Regions from separate parts of the Streptomyces sp. NPDC030862 genome, predicted to be linked through region 2. Evidence: riboswitches for the same ligand, from Rfam matches in the RefSeq annotation. Region 2 holds a riboswitch; the other holds the start of a gene.

Region 1 (7,497 bases), on a different contig from region 2:
ACGTCTACCGGCACCACAGCCTCGGCGGGCGGATCTTCTTCGCCCACAAGACGAACCGGTCCAGCGCCCTGGTGCGGCGGCTCGCCGCGACCGGGCCCGGGGTGGGGGTCGACGTGGCCTCGCTCGGCGAGTTGCAGCACGCGCTGGGTGCCGGGTTCGGCCCGGACCGGATCGTGGCGACCGGGCCCAAGGACCCGGACTTCCTCTGGCTCGCCGTCCTCACGGGCGTCACCGTCAACGCCGACGGCGCCGAGGAGCTCGACCGGGCCGCCGCGCTCGTCCGGCGGCATGGGTTACGCCGCGTCCGCGTGCTGCTGCGCCTGTCGGACTTCGCGACCGGCACCGGCGTCAGGCGCCTGTCCCGCCGCAGCCGCTTCGGCACCCCCGCGGCCTCGCTGGACCGGCTGCTGGACACGGCCGAGCGCCACCGCGACCAGCTGGAGCCCGTGGGCGTCGCGTACCACCTCGACACCACCAGCCCCGACGAGAAGGCCACCGCGCTCGCCGGCTGCCTGCGCGCTGTGGAGGAGCTGCGGAAGCGGGGCTTCGGCCCGCGCGCCATCGACATCGGCGGCGGCTTCGGCGTCGGCTACCTCGCGCACGCCGACCAGTGGGAGCGGTACACCACGGCGCTCACCGACGCCGTCATGGGCCGCCGGCCGCCGCTCACCTGGGGCGGCCACGGCTACGGCCTCCACGCCGAGAACGGCACCCTGCGCGGCTCGCTCGGCCTGTACCCCGCCCACCGCGAGGTCACCGGCGCCGCCTACCTCGACGAACTGCTCTCCCGCCCGGCCCCCGGCCTGGACCGCCCGCTCGGCACGCTGCTCCTGGAGGGCCTCCACGACCTGTACACCGAGCCCGGCAGGGCGCTGGCAGACCAGTGCGGGCTCTCGCTCGCCCGGGTGCTGGAGGTGCGCCGTACGGACGCGGGCGAGACCCTCGTACGCCTCGCGATGAACGCGGGCGACGTGAGCCTGGAGGACCACGGCGTCCTGATGGACCCCGTCCTGGTGCCCCGGGACCCCGCGCCCGCCGGTCCACCGGAACCCGTGGGCGTCCACCTCATGGGCAACCTCTGCCTGGAGGCGGACCTGATCACCCGAAGAACCGTTTTCCTGCCCCGGCTGCCGCGCCCCGGCGACCTGCTCGCCTTCGCCAACACCGCCGGCTACTGCATGGACTTCGGCGCCACCCGGGCGCAACAGCAGCCCGTGGCCCGCAAGGTCGCCGTCCACCGCGCCGACGACGGCTCCTGGCACTGGTGCCTCGACGAACAGTACTGGCCGCACACACCCCCTGGGGGACCACAGGCATGAGGTACGAGAGCATCACCGACGCCATCGGCGACACCCCGCTGGTCCGCATCGACCCGGCCGTGCACGGACTGCGCAGCATCGACCTCTACGCGAAGCTGGAGATGATGAACCCCTTCGGTTCGGTCAAGGACCGGGCCGCCTGGAACATGGTCCGCGACGGCCTCCCCGGGGCCCGGGAGCGCGGCGAGACGATCGTCGAACTCTCCAGCGGCAACACCGCCAAGGCGCTCGCCCTCATCGCGGGCATGCACGGCCTCGGGTTCAAGAGCGTCACCAACCGGATGCGCATACCCGAGATCAAGGACCTGCTCCTCCTGCTGGGCGCCGAGATAGAGGAACTGCCCGGGCAGAGCGAGTGCCTCGACCCGACCGCCACCGACGACCCGCTCACCCTCTTCCACCAGCGGCTCGGCGCACCCGGCAGTGCCCACCTCCACACCGACCAGTACTTCAACACCCGCAACACCGAGGCGCACGCCCAGGGCACCGGCCCGGAGATCGTGGCCGACCTCGACGGCCGCGCCCCCGACTGGTTCATCGCCTGCGTGGGCACCGCCGGCTCCTCCTCGGGCGTGGCCCGGGCGCTGCGCGCACACGCCCCGGACGTCGGGATCGTCGGGCTCGTCGCCGAGAAGTCCGACTTCATCCCCGGCATCCGCACCATCGACGAGGTCCAGGAGGTCGGCCTGTTCGACCCGGCGACGTACGACACCCTCGACACGGTGGGCGCGGACGACGCCATCGACGGCATGCTGACGCTGGTCCGCCGCTGCGGCATCCTCGCCGGGCCCACCGGGGGTGCCGCGTACCACGGCGCCGTGCGCCACCTGCGGGCGCTCGACGCGGAGGGGACCGGGGACCGCCGCACGGCCGTCTTCATCGTCTGCGACCGCGTCGAGAGCTACCTCGGCTACGTCCGCAAGCGCCGGCCCGAGCTGTTCGGCCTGCCGCCGGCGAAGAACTCCGTGGCGACGCTCTCGGACGGCGAGGTCCGCTCGGCCACGGTCATCGACGTCGCCGACGCGAGGAAGTGGATCGCGGCGGAGAACCCCCTCGTGGTGGACCTGCGCGGCCCGTTCGCGTACGGCGCCCTCCACATCGACGGCTCCGTCAACATCGTCGACGAGCTCTTCGACGAACTGGTCCGCGGCGGCCTGCCGTTCAGCAAGAGCCGGCCCGTGCTGCTCGCCTGCCCCGTCGGGGAGAAGTCCGCCCGGTACGCGGCGCTGCTGACGCGCATGGGGCATCCGGATGTCCGGAGCCTCGCGGGCGGCATCATCGCGTGGCGCGACGCGGGCGCGCCCCTGGTGCGTGACTGACATGGCGTACGAGACGGGACACGACACCGAGGGCGACCTGAAGGAGCTGGCGGACTGGCACCGCGCGCTGCGCGCCCAGTTCCCGCAGATCGCGGCGCATCCCGAGCCGGCGTACCTGGACAGCGCGGCCACGGCCCAGAAGCCGCGGGCCGTCCTCGACGCCGCCCACACCTATCTGACCACCTCGAACGCGAACGCCGGCCGCGGCTCCTACCCGTGGGCCAACCACACCACCGCGCTGGTCGAGGGCGCCCGGGACCGGGTCAAGCGGTTCCTGGGCGACCCGGAGCCGGAGCGCTCGGCGGTGCACTTCACCAGCGGGGCCTCGGAGGGGCTGCGCACCGTCGCCCGCGACTGGCTGCCGGAGCTGCTCCGCGACGGTGACGAGATCGTGGTGCCGTTCGCCGACCACCAGGCCAACCTCGCGCCGTGGCGCGAGACGGAGCGGCTGCTCGCCCGGCAGGGCGTGCGGATACGCCTGCGGGAGCTGCCGTATCAGGAGAGCTCGGGGGACTACGACCCCGAGGCGCTCGCCCGCGTGGTGGGCCCGCGCACCCGCTTCGTCGCGGCCACCCACGTGCACCACGTCTACGGCGCCGACATGAACGTGCACCGCGTCCGCGCGGTGGTCGGCCCCGACGTGCCGATCTGTCTGGATGCCGCGCAGAGCGTGGGCCACCTGCCCGTCTCGGTGGCCGAGCTCGACGTGGACTTCGTCGTCTTCTCCGGCCACAAGGCGCTGGCCCTGCCCGGTACGGGCGCGATCTGGGCGCGCGGCCGGCGCGGTCCGGAGTTCCGGCCGGGCGGCTGGGAGGGCACCCCGAACACGGCCGGTGTCGTCAGCCTCACGGCGGCCCTCGACTGGCTGGAGGAGGCGGGCACGGACCGCATCGAACGGTGGACCGTGGCCCTGGCGGCCCGGCTGACCGACGGACTGGCCCGGATGGACGCCTACGAGGTGCTCGGCTGCCGCTCTAGCCTGGACGCCGACTCCACGGTGCAGCGCCGCAGACACATCGTCACCTTCCGGCACCGCGGGATCGGCTCGCAGGACCTCGGCTTCATCCTCTACAGCCACGGCTTCATGGTGCGCTCCGACAGCCACTGCCAGGCGGGGACGGACCCGGAGGACGGCTCGGTGCGGATCAGTCTCCATGTCTACAACGCACCCGAGGAAATCGACCGGCTTCTCACCGCGCTCGCCAGTCTGCAATGATTTCCATGTCCGTTTAGGTGTGGCGAGAAGGCAGGGGCGCGAGAGGACATGAGTGTCAGTACGGTGGCGGCCGCGCGATGGGTGGACCGCTGGGAGAGGCAGCAGCAGCGCTACGCGGTCGACCGCGAGGAGGCGTTCACCGTCATCGCCGACGTCGTCGAGGGCGTGACGGCGGGCCGGCGGGCGCCCCTCGTCCTCGACCTGGGCAGCGGACCCGGCTCGCTGGCCGCGCGACTGGTCCGCCGGATGCCCCGCGCCCGGGTCGTGGCGGTCGACGCCGACCCGCGCCTGCTGGAGCTCGGCCGGGCCTATTACGGACCGGCCGTGCGGTACGTGGAGGCCGTCATCGGGCAGCCCGGCTGGCTCGACGCCGCCGGGACGGAGGGGCCGGTGGACGCGGCCGTCTCCACGACGGCGCTGCACTACCTCAGCGAACGCACCCTGCGCCGGGTCTACCGCGACCTCGCCGGGCGGCTGCGCCCCGGCGGGGTCCTCGTCAACTGCGACCACATCTGTCCCGACTCCGCCAAGGTCGGCGAGCTGGCCCTGCACATCGGGCGGCGCCGGGCCGAGCGGGAACCGGCCGTCGCGGACGAGGACTGGGAGACCTGGTGGTCCGGGGTCGCCGCGGACCCGGAGCTGGCCGCCCTGTTCTCCGCCCACCGCCACCACCGGCACCCGCGCTGCGAGGGCAACGACCTGACCCTCTCCGGGCACCTCGCCCTGCTGCGCGAGGCCGGTTTCGAGGAGGCGGGAGCCGTCTGGCAGTTCGGCAACAACCATGTCCTCGTGGCCGTGCGCTGACCACGCGCGGTAGCGTCACGGCTCCTTCACGCAACCGCCCCGCCCCGCCGGTCGCGCGACCGGCGGAGCGGGGTCAGCATGGGAACGTGACATGGGCATCGTGGACGACGGTCCGGGTCTACGCCGGACGCGGTGGCGTGAGCACCGACACGGTCGGTGTCATCACCGGGGAACTCGACGTGCACACGACCTGGGTCGACGGCGAGGCGCGGGTGGCCGTGCAGCACAGCGGGGCCTCCGACTGGTTCCCGATGAGCGGAAGCCCCGTGCCGTGCTCGTCGGAGGAGGCCAGCCGCGTGCTGCACGACGCCGTCGTGGAAGCCGTACGGTCCGGCGGCGGGGCGACCGTCCCCCGTCAGTAGGCGCCCGTCAGTAGGCGCCGAAGACGTTGTCGATCGACCCGTACCGGTCGGCCGCGTAGTTGCAGGCCGCGGTGATGTTGGCGACCGGGTCGTACGGGTCGGTCGACGTGCCGGGCACGTGGTACGCCCGGAACGTCGGGTCGATGACCTGGAGCAGGCCCTTGGACGGGGTGCCCGCGGCGGCGTTGGAGTCCCAGTTGTTGATGGCCAGCGGGTTGCCCGAGGACTCGCGCATGATGTTGCGGTGGATCCCGTCGTACGAGCCGGGGATGCCGCGCTCGGCCATGATGGCGAGCGCTTCCTTGATCCAGCCGTCGAGGTTGTTCGCGTAGGTCGCGGGCTTCGCGAGCGCCGGCCGCACGGTGGAGCGGCTGGCCCGCTCGGCGGCGGCGGGCGCGGCGGGCGCAGCCTTGGCCTTGGCCTTGGCGCCGATGGTGAGCTTCATGCCGGGGCGAATGAGCGACGGGTTGTCGCCGACCACCGACTTGTTGTCCTCGTACAGCTTCTTCCAGCCACCGCTGACGCCACGGTCCTGCGCGATCTCGGAAAGGGTGTCACCCGCGACCACGGTATACGTGGCGGGTTTCGCCGGGGCCTTTTCCACGGCCGCGGAAGGCGCGGTGTTCGGCACCGCGTTCGGCACCGCGTTCGGTGCCGCCTCGGCCGCGGTCGCGCCGAAGAGGGGAAGGGCGAGTGCGGCGCCGCCCGTGCCCGCGGCGGCGACTCGGCGGGCGAGCGGATTGTTCTTGGGGCGGCGGTGCTTACCCTGTGCGGGCATGGCGGATTCCTCTCCGTCGCCTGCGAGGTGAGCTGTCGGGTTCGGGCTGGAGATGCCCGGTCGTATCCGCACGCGACCGCGTGCGCACATGACTTCACCCCAAGCCGTTCCGTATACACGGACCGGCGGCTTACCTGGTTCCCCCGCTCCTGCCGTACGTCGGTGGTGGGTGGGTGCGGTTTCCGGACGGCGGCAGGATTCGGCGGTCCGACCGGATTGCGGTGACGGTAAGCGAGAGCCTCGGGCCGGAACAAGTCGTGAAGAGCGCACGCGCGATTACGGAAACGCCATGAAGGGAGTTCTGCCGGAAAGTCAATTCCCTGTCCCAGCAGGGGAAATGCGGTGCGGAGGACGCGCACCCCGAATGACGGGAGGTGAGTCATGTCACGGCGCGAGCAAAACGCCCTCGGAGTCGCCTTATCGGAGAACCGCGGCGAGCCGGACGAACATCTGTGAAACCAGAGATATTCGGGCGAAAGGTGCGTCTTGTGAGGTGGGGGAGCGGTGAGTGTCGTGCCGGTTACTCGCGAGGAACGTCCGACGTCAACTAAGGTGAGCGCCCCGATCGGCTCCACCTGCGGATCTCATGCGCAAGGCGGCTTCGCCATGCCGATCGAAGGAAAGTCCTCCAACCAGGACGCACATCTCAGTGCAGGGCGACGTGGTGTCGGCAACTCCGCCAGACGTCGGCTCCGTACGGGCCGGCGAGGCCTCGTCCTGACACATTCCGGGCTCCGAGGCGTCGGCTCCTCTCATTCACCTACCTCTTGTAAGGCAAGGCAGAGATGGCACGAGTCTCCCGACGGCACTCCGGGACGCAGACGCATCCCGTCGACGAACTGCTCCCCCTCCCGCAGCTCACGCTCTACGGCTTCCAGCACATCCTCGCGTTCTACGCGGCGGCCGTCATCGTCCCCGTACTCCTCGGCAACGCCCTCGGGCTCTCCGACGAGCAGCTGGTCCACCTGGTCAACGCGGACCTGCTCACCTGTGGCATCGCCACGATCATCCAGGCGCTCGGCGTCTGGCGGATCGGTGCGCGCCTGCCCCTGGTGCAGGGCGTGACCTTCACCGCCGTCTCGCCCATGGTCGCGATCGGCATAGGCGCGGGCGGTGGCACCGCCGGTCTGCTGGTCGTCTACGGCGCGGTCATCACGGCCGGCATCGCCACGTTCCTCTTCGCACCGTTCGTCGGCCGGCTGGTGAAGTACTTCCCGCCCGTTGTCATCGGCACGATCCTCACCATCATCGGCATCACGCTGATCCCGGTGGGCCTCCAGAACGCCGCCGGCGGCGCCCACCTCATCGGCGACCCCGCGTACGGCTCCGGGAAGAACCTCGCCTACGCGCTCGGCACCCTGCTCCTGATCCTGGTCGTGGTCCGGCTCGGCAAGCCGTTCCTCAGCAGCCTCGCCGTGCTCATCGGGCTCGTCGTGGGCACGGCCGTCGCCTGGCTCCTCGGGGACGCGCACTTCGACGCGGTGGCGGACGCCGGCTGGTTCGGCGTCACCACGCCCTTCCACTACGGCATGCCGCAGTTCGAGCTGCTGCCCATCATCGCCATGGTCGTCGTCATGCTGATCACGATGGTGGAGACGACCGGCGACGTGTACGCCATCGGCGAGATCTCCCGGAAGAAGGTCGACAGCGACACCGTCACGCGCGCGCTGCGGGCCGACGGCGTCTCCACGATGCTGGG
Region 2 (7,497 bases):
CGCGTCCTCCACGTGCCCCAGAAGGGATTCCCATGCCCACCGAGTCGGCCACCCTGGTTGACGACGCCCCGATGACCCCCGCCGCGCTCAACGACATGATCGCGCGGGACTTCCAGGACTACGCCGCCTGCGAGGTCACCGAGGCCACCGGAACCCGCCTCACCATGGAGGCCGACGGCACCCGTCTCCGCACCCGCCCCGGCGGCACCATCTCCGGTCCCGAGCAGGCCGCCCTCGTGGACCTGGCCGCCTTCCTGCTCATCAACGCGCGCCTGGGCCGCCCGACCCCCATGGCGCTGACCAGCTCCCTCCAGATCAGCTACCTCAGCCGCCCCCGTCCGGGCCTGCTCCGCACCCGCGCGGAGATGGCCAAGTTCGGCAACCGCCTCTGCGTCGTCCTCGCCGAACTCCGCGACAGCACCGGCACCCTGGCCGCCACCGCGACGGTCACCTACTCCGTGCCCCGGTAGCCCTCGGGTGTGCGCCAGGCGGCCTGCTCCGGGCCGCCCGGCGGCAGCGCCCGGCACAGTGCCTCCAGGGCGGCGCCGTAGGCGTGGTCCGGCGGGGTGGCGTAACCGACGACCAGGCCGTCCGTGTGCGGCCCGGTGGCCGCCGGGTGGCGGAAGGCGGCGAGGCCGTCGAGGGCGATGCCCTGCCAGGTGGCCGCCTTCACCGTGGAGGCCTCCGTACCGGGCGGGAGGCGCAGGACGGCGTGGAGGCCGGCCGCGATGCCGGTGGGCGTGATGTGCGGGGCGCGGTCGGCGAGGGCGGCGACCAGCCGGTCGCGGCGGCGCCGGTAGCGCTGGCGCATGTGGCGGACGTGGCGGTCGTACGCGCCCGAGGTGATGAGGTCCGCGAGGGTGAGCTGGTCCAGGGCGCTCGCCCACGCCTCCCGCTCGCCCTTGACGGTGAGGACCGGCTCGACGAGGTGCTCGGGCAGGACCATCCAGCCGAGCCGTACGGCGGGCGACAGGCTCTTGCTGACCGAGCCGAGGTAGAGGACGCGGGCCGGGTCGAGGCCCTGGACGGCGCCGACCGGTTCGCGGTCGTAGCGGAACTCGCCGTCGTAGTCGTCCTCCAGGACGAGGCCGCCGCGCGCGCGTGCCCAGTCGACGGCGGCGGCGCGCCGGGCGGGGTGGAGCGGGCCGCCGGTGGGGAACTGGTGCGCGGGAGTGAGCAGGACCGCCCGTACGCCGCCCGGGAGGGAGGCCAGTTCCCCGGTACGCGCACCGTCCTCGTCGAGTCCGAGCGGAACCGTGCGGACGCCCGCGGCCTGGAGGAGCGAGCGGTGGAAGCCGAGCCCGTACGACTCGACCGCGAGCGGCCCGCGCAGGACGTCGCCGCCGAACAGCAGCCGCAGCGCGTGGGCGAAGCCGGAGCAGACGACGATGCGCTCGGGGTCGGTGTACACGCCGCGGGCGCGCGCCAGGTAGGCGGCGAGCGCGGTGCGCAGTTCGATACGGCCCTGGGGATCGCCGGGCCCGAAGGCTTCGTTCGGGGCGGCGTGCAGCGCGCGGCGGGCCGAGGTGAGCCAGGCGGCGCGGGGGAAGGAGGAGGCGTCGGGGGTGCCCTGGCGCAGGTCGTGGCGGGGCGTAGGGGTGGCGGCGGGGAGCGCCGGGGACTTCTTCGGGACGCGGGGTGTCTTCGCGGGCGCGGCGCGTTCGGCGACCCGGGTGCCGGAGCCCTGGCGGGCGGTGAGCCAGCCCTCGGCGACGAGTTCGGCGTACGCGTCGGCGACCGTGTTGCGGGCCAGGCCCAGGTCGGCGGCGAGCGAGCGGTACGGCGGCAGGCGCGTGCCGGGGGCGAGCCGGCCGTCGCGTACGGCGTCGCGCAGGGCGGTGGTGAGCGCGGCGCGGCGGCTGCCCGTGGGGGACAGCTCCACGTGGAGGTCGGCACCGATGCGTTCGGCCGCTTCGGACCAGGGGCGGCCCGGTGAATTGACCCGTGATTCCGGCATGGAAATGCACCCTACAGGGGGTCTTTCCGGCCCGTAGATTCATGGTCATGACGACGACGAACACGCACACGGACACCGTTTCCCGGATCAACTTCGCGAAGGCCGCACCCCAGGCGTTCAAGGCCCTGATCGGCTTCGACGCCGCCGCCCGTGAGGGCCTGGACCCCGCCCTCGTCGAGCTCGTACAGATCCGCTCCTCCCAGCTCAACGGCTGCGCGTACTGCCTGCACATGCACACCACCGACGCCCGCAAGGCCGGCGAGAGCGAGGATCGGCTGCACATGGTCGCCGTCTGGCGGGACGCGGCGCACTTCTTCACCGAGCGGGAGCGGGCCGCCCTCGCCCTGACCGAGGCCGTCACGCTGGTCGCGGCCGGGGGTGTGCCGGACGAGGTGTACGCGCGCGCCGCCGCCCACTTCGAGGAGGGCGAGCTCGGGCGGCTGCTCGCGCTGATCTTCACCATCAACACCTGGAACCGCATCGCGATCAGCACCGCGAAGGTGCCGGGTGCGTGAGGCCGTCGCTCAGGCCGTCACTCGGGACGTCGCGTGAGACCGGTCGCGGGAGGCCGGTCGCGTAAATGGAGATGATCTTGCTCCGCATGGCGTAAGGTGGTGTTCACCGACGCGGGGTGGAGCAGCTCGGTAGCTCGCTGGGCTCATAACCCAGAGGTCGCAGGTTCAAATCCTGTCCCCGCTACTGAAGGCGAAGGCCCGGTGCCGCAAGGCACCGGGCCTTCGTCGTATGCGCATGTCGTACGCCCTGGTCGCCCGGTCGGCCGATGGCGGGGCGTCGTGCGGCGCGGCTCCGGACGGTGTGCGCGGGGCCCGCCTACCGTCCGTAACCGTGGGTGACAACGGCGACAGGACCTGGGGTCGGAGCGCGCGACGCGCGAAGGTGCGCCGCTTCCTCCGGGTGGTGCCCGTCCTGATGATCGTCGGCGGCGTGGTGTTCGACCTGCTGACGCCGCCCCGGTTCACGGCCGTGCCGCTGTTCACCGCCGCCCCGCTCGTCGCCGCGCCGTTCTTCACCGCGCGGATCACGCTGGTGGCCGGGACCGCCGCCCTTCTGGCGCTGGCCGGGCTGCGCCTCCACAGCGGCACCCTGGACGAGGCCCCGTCCGTCACCGAGCTCGTCACCCTGGCCACGGTCTCGGCGTTCGCGCTGATGATCAACCGGGTCGTGCGGCGCAGCGGTGAGCGGCTCGCCTCCGCCCGCGGCATCGCCGAGTCCGCCCAGCGCGCCGTGCTGCCGACGCCGGCCGAGCGGATCGGTGGCCTGCGGGTGGCGGCGCGGTACGAGGCGGCGCAGGCGGACGCGTTCATCGGGGGCGACCTCTACGCCGTGCAGGACACGCCCTACGGGGTGCGGCTGGTGGTCGGGGACGTACGGGGGAAGGGGATGGGCGCGGTCGAGGCGGTGGCGGTCGTGCTCGGGGCGTTCCGGGAGGCGGCCGAGCAGGAGAGCTCGCTGGAGGGGGTGTCGCAGCGGCTGGAGCGGGCGCTGGCGCGGGAGGGGACCCGGCGTGACGGGCTCGACGCCTTCGAGGGCTTCACCACCGCCGTCCTGGCGGAGGTGGCGCGCGGCGACGCGGTGGTGCGGCTGGTCAACCGCGGCCACCCGGAGCCGCTGATGCTGTACGCCGACGGGGGCCTGGCGCGGCTGGAGCCGACCGAGCCCGCGCTGCCGCTCGGGATGGTGGACCTGGGGCCGTGGCCCGACCGCGCGGACGAGGTGCCGTTCCCGCCCGGGGCGACGCTGCTCTTCTACACGGACGGGCTCTCCGAGGCGCGGGACGCGGGCGGGGCCTTCTACGAACCGGCGGAGTGGCTGGCGGGGCGGAGCTTCGCGGGGCCGGGGGAGCTGCTGGACACCCTGGTGGAGGACGTACGGCGGCATACGGGGGGCGGGGGGACGACCGACGACCTCGCGCTGCTCGCGGTGAACAAGCCCCAGGGGCAGCGGGTCAGGACGGTCCCGCACGGAGGGTGATCGGCGTGGAGCGCTCCGCATAACAATTGACGAACCGTCAGGAAGTGTGGTGAGGCCCACGGGGTGTGAGGGGCAGTCAACTTGGCTGCTATTGCCCGTTTGTAGGGCGGTATGCCAGAGGCTAAGTAGTTAATGATCAGTAGGAACAGCTTGGAAACACGGCCCCGCGTCTATTAACGTTCGATAACGCAGCGCGGTCGTCCCAGCCGACGCAAGAGCGACGGCACCGTGCGCGCGCGCCGAATTCCGCAAGGGAACCGGGGAACCACCACCTTGGGGTGAATCGGGCCGCATCGCGGCCTGAAGGAGACCTTCCTGCTCCGAACCCGTCAGCTAACCCGGTAGGCGAGAAGGAAGGAAAGGAGTGCGCCCCCGTGGCGTCCAACAGGCCTGCCCCCGAAGCGCCGTCTGCTCCATCGGCCTCCCCGGCCCCTCATTTCGTCGATGCCTTCGGTCCGGGCCCCGGTTCCGGTTCCCCCGCTGAGAGTCAGGGTCAGTGGGAGGAGTGGAACCCCACCGAGGACACCGTCCGCCCCGTCCGCGGCCGCCATCGCGTGGTCAAGCAGCGCGGCGGGCTGGCCCGTAGCTCCACCGTCCTGGGCGTGGGCGTCATCGCGGCCGTCGGCGCGGGCGGAATGGCCACCGCGCAGGACAAGCCGCCGGTCTCCATATCCCTGCCCGACCTGCCCGGTGCGATAGCCGACAGCCTCCCGGACGCCGAGTCCATGCCGGGCATCGGCGCCCTGCTCTCCGACGACGGCGCCGATGACGGTGCGGACGGGTCCGACGGCTCCGTCGCCTCCGCCGACGCCCAGCCGGCCGCCGCGCCGCTGACCGCCGGGTCCTCCGCCGCCGAAAGGTCCGCCGGGGACCGCGCCGAGAGCGGTGCGAGCGCGGGCGAGGCCCTGCGGGCCCGCATCCTCCAGCAGGCCGAGCACCAGCAGGCGTCCGCGGACGCGGCGGCGAAGCTCGCGGCCGAGAAGGAGGCCGCCGAGCAGGCGGCCGCCGCGGCCAAGGCCCAGCAGACCGCCGCCGAGAAGGAGGCCGCCGCCGAGGCGAAGGCCAAGGCGGAGGCGGCGGCGAAGGCCGAGGCGGCCGAGGAGGCCGCCGCGGCCAAGGCGGAGGCCGAGCGCCTGGCCAAGCTCGCCGGCAGCTATGCGCTGCCGACCTCCTCGTACACGATCACCTCCACCTACGGCCAGGCCGGCAACATGTGGTCCTCCGGCTACCACACCGGCCTCGACCTCGCGGCTCCCACCGGCACCCCGGCCAAGGCCGTGCACGGCGGCACCATCAAGTCGGCCGGCTGGTCCGGCTCGTACGGCTACCGGATCGTCCTGGAGCTGGAGGACGGCACCGAGGTCTGGTACTGCCACCTCTCCTCGATGACGGTCGGCGCCGGGCAGAAGGTCGGCACGGGCGAGACCATCGGGCGCGTCGGCGCGACCGGCAACGTGACCGGGCCGCACCTGCACCTGGAGGTCCACACGGCGGGCGGCGCCGGCGTGGACCCGCTGGCCTGGCTGCGCGGCAAGGGCCTGACGGTCTGAGGCCTGGCCCGCCCGCCTGAAGCCCGGCAGTCCGCGGCTCCGGCCCCTGCCCGGCCTCTGCAGCCCGGCCCCCTGAGGCCCGGCAGTCCGCGGCCCGGCCCCCTGAGGCCCGGCCGCCCCGGCACTCCGGTGGCCCTGGCGTTCCACCCCCCGACGCCAGGGCCGCCGGTCTCCCTGTTCCGTCCGCCGCGTCCGCGTAACGCCGCTCAGGCCCGGTACGGGTTGTAGCCGTCGTAGTCCCGGTGCGGAGGCGGCGCCCACACCCGGCCCGTCGCGCGCGCCGCGTACGTCAGGGCCGGGCCCGCCACCGCCTTGCGCTGCCACAGGTGGTGCAGCAGCTCCTGCTCCCGCGCCACGAAGTCCGGGTCCGCCGCACCCCTGCGGGCCCGGTGGCGCAGGAACGCCAGCGTCGTCGCGAACGCCTCGTACTCCCCGACCGCCCGTGCCGCCGCCGGACCGAAGGAGCGGGCCGCGTACCCGCGGGCCAGGCCGCGCGCCCGCATCGAGGCCAGCGCCAGCGGCTCGGTGGGCGAGAGCCAGCCGGCCGCCGCGTACGCGGGCAGCTCGCCGGATATGGTGCGCAGCTCGCGCTGGCGGGTCCAGATCACCAGCCAGGTCATCAGCCCGAAGGCGGGCAGCATGAACGCCGCGTAGACCGCGTAGAACCCCCAGGGGCCGAAGAACGACACCGAGCCGTTCCACATCGCGTGCATGCCCATCGCCAGCAGGAGCCCGAGCAGGGGCAGCGCGATGCGGCGTACGCGCTTGCGGCGCGCGCTGACGGCGGCGATGCCGAAGCCCAGGCCGGTGAAGACCGTGAACAGCGGGTGCGCGAAGGGCGACATCACGACCCGTACGAAGAAGGTCGCGGCCGTGACCGAGGCGAAGCCGGTCGCCCCGAGCTGCTGGTCCTCCCCGAAGGCGTTCCCCAGGTACAGGATGTTCTCGGTGAAGGCGAAGCCGGTCGCCGTGAAACCCGCCGTCACGACGCCGTCGACGACGCCCGTGAACTCCCGTCTGCGGAAGAGGAACAGCAGCAGCACGGCGACGGCCTTCGCGGTCTCCTCCACCACGGGCGCTATGACCGTCGCGCCGATCGTGTCCGCGGCCGTCGGATCGGCGGTGGCGGTGGCTATCCAGCGGTGCGCGAAGGTGTTCGCGATGATCGCGACGAGCGCGGCGGCGAAGGCGCCCCAGGAGAAGGCGAAGATCATGTTCCGCCAGGGGGCCGGTTCCACCCGGTCCAGCCACCGGAACGCCGCCAGGAGCAGCGGCACGGGCAGCAGGGCGAGCCCCAGCCCCACCAGGAAGCCCTCCGTGCCGGTCTGCTCCCGCACCAGCGCCAGGATCACCAGCCCGCACAACGCGAGCACGGTGAACACCGAGCCGAGCCGCACCACCCGGCTGCGCCACAGGCGCCGCGGTTTGTAGCGCCAGCGGGCGCGCTCGGGCACGGCCTCGAACGACGGCTCGGGGTCGTACGCCGGGACGGCCGGCTGGGCCGGCTGTCCCGGGTACGCCGGATGCGCCGCTTGTGCCGGTTGCGCTGCCTGCGCTGCGGGTTGCGGGAACGAGTGGGTCACACAACGACCCTAACGACGACCACTGACAGCCCGCGACGCTTTGGTTACGGCTGTGAGTCCGCGCGCTCCGCCCGCCGCCGGAACAGCAGGTCGTGCACCACGTGCCCCTTGTCCAGCCCCTGCCCCTCGAACCGGGTCAGCGGCCGGAAGGCGGGCCGGGGCGCGTAGCCGCCGTCGGCCTGGGTGTTCTCGAAGTCCGGGTGGGCGCTCAGCACGTCGAGCATCTGCTCGGCGTACGGCTCCCAGTCCGTCGCGCAGTGCAGTACGGCCCCGGGCTTCATGCGGGACGCGGCGAGCGTCAGGAACTCGGGCTGGATCAGCCGCCGCTTGTGGTGCCGCTTCTTGGGCCAGGGGTCCGGGAAGTACACGCGTACGCCGTCGAGGGCGTCGGGCGCCAGCATCTCGCGCAGCAGGA

Evidence for each region. A riboswitch is a leader RNA that binds a small molecule or an ion and turns the genes downstream of it on or off. The one in region 2 is predicted to bind cyclic di-AMP.
Region 1: it holds a riboswitch for cyclic di-AMP, as region 2 does, so the genes downstream of both, ACZ42X_RS21115 (transglycosylase SLT domain-containing protein) here and ACZ42X_RS08210 (M23 family metallopeptidase) in region 2, are expected to answer to the same signal.

Annotation. Positions count from the first base shown of each region.
Region 1 is NZ_JBVIEN010000007.1:381,356-388,852, forward strand. It holds gene ACZ42X_RS21090 (Y4yA family PLP-dependent enzyme) at 1-1,319, shown strand, start outside; gene ACZ42X_RS21095 (pyridoxal-phosphate dependent enzyme) at 1,316-2,638, shown strand; gene ACZ42X_RS21100 (aminotransferase class V-fold PLP-dependent enzyme) at 2,640-3,854, shown strand; gene ACZ42X_RS21105 (methyltransferase domain-containing protein) at 3,903-4,658, shown strand; gene ACZ42X_RS21110 (hypothetical protein) at 4,745-5,020, shown strand; gene ACZ42X_RS21115 (transglycosylase SLT domain-containing protein) at 5,028-5,798, opposite strand; cyclic di-AMP (ydaO/yuaA leader) riboswitch at 5,803-5,973, opposite strand; gene ACZ42X_RS21120 (nucleobase:cation symporter-2 family protein) at 6,584-7,497, shown strand, end outside.
Region 2 is NZ_JBVIEN010000003.1:15,062-22,558, reverse strand. It holds gene ACZ42X_RS08235 (PaaI family thioesterase) at 33-470, shown strand; gene pdxR (MocR-like pyridoxine biosynthesis transcription factor PdxR) at 452-1,957, opposite strand; gene ACZ42X_RS08225 (carboxymuconolactone decarboxylase family protein) at 2,005-2,472, shown strand; tRNA gene ACZ42X_RS08220 (tRNA-Met) at 2,583-2,656, shown strand; gene ACZ42X_RS08215 (PP2C family protein-serine/threonine phosphatase) at 2,708-3,949, shown strand; cyclic di-AMP (ydaO/yuaA leader) riboswitch at 4,177-4,312, shown strand; gene ACZ42X_RS08210 (M23 family metallopeptidase) at 4,324-5,499, shown strand; gene ACZ42X_RS08205 (PrsW family intramembrane metalloprotease) at 5,706-6,953, opposite strand; gene trmB (tRNA (guanosine(46)-N7)-methyltransferase TrmB) at 7,127-7,497, opposite strand, start outside.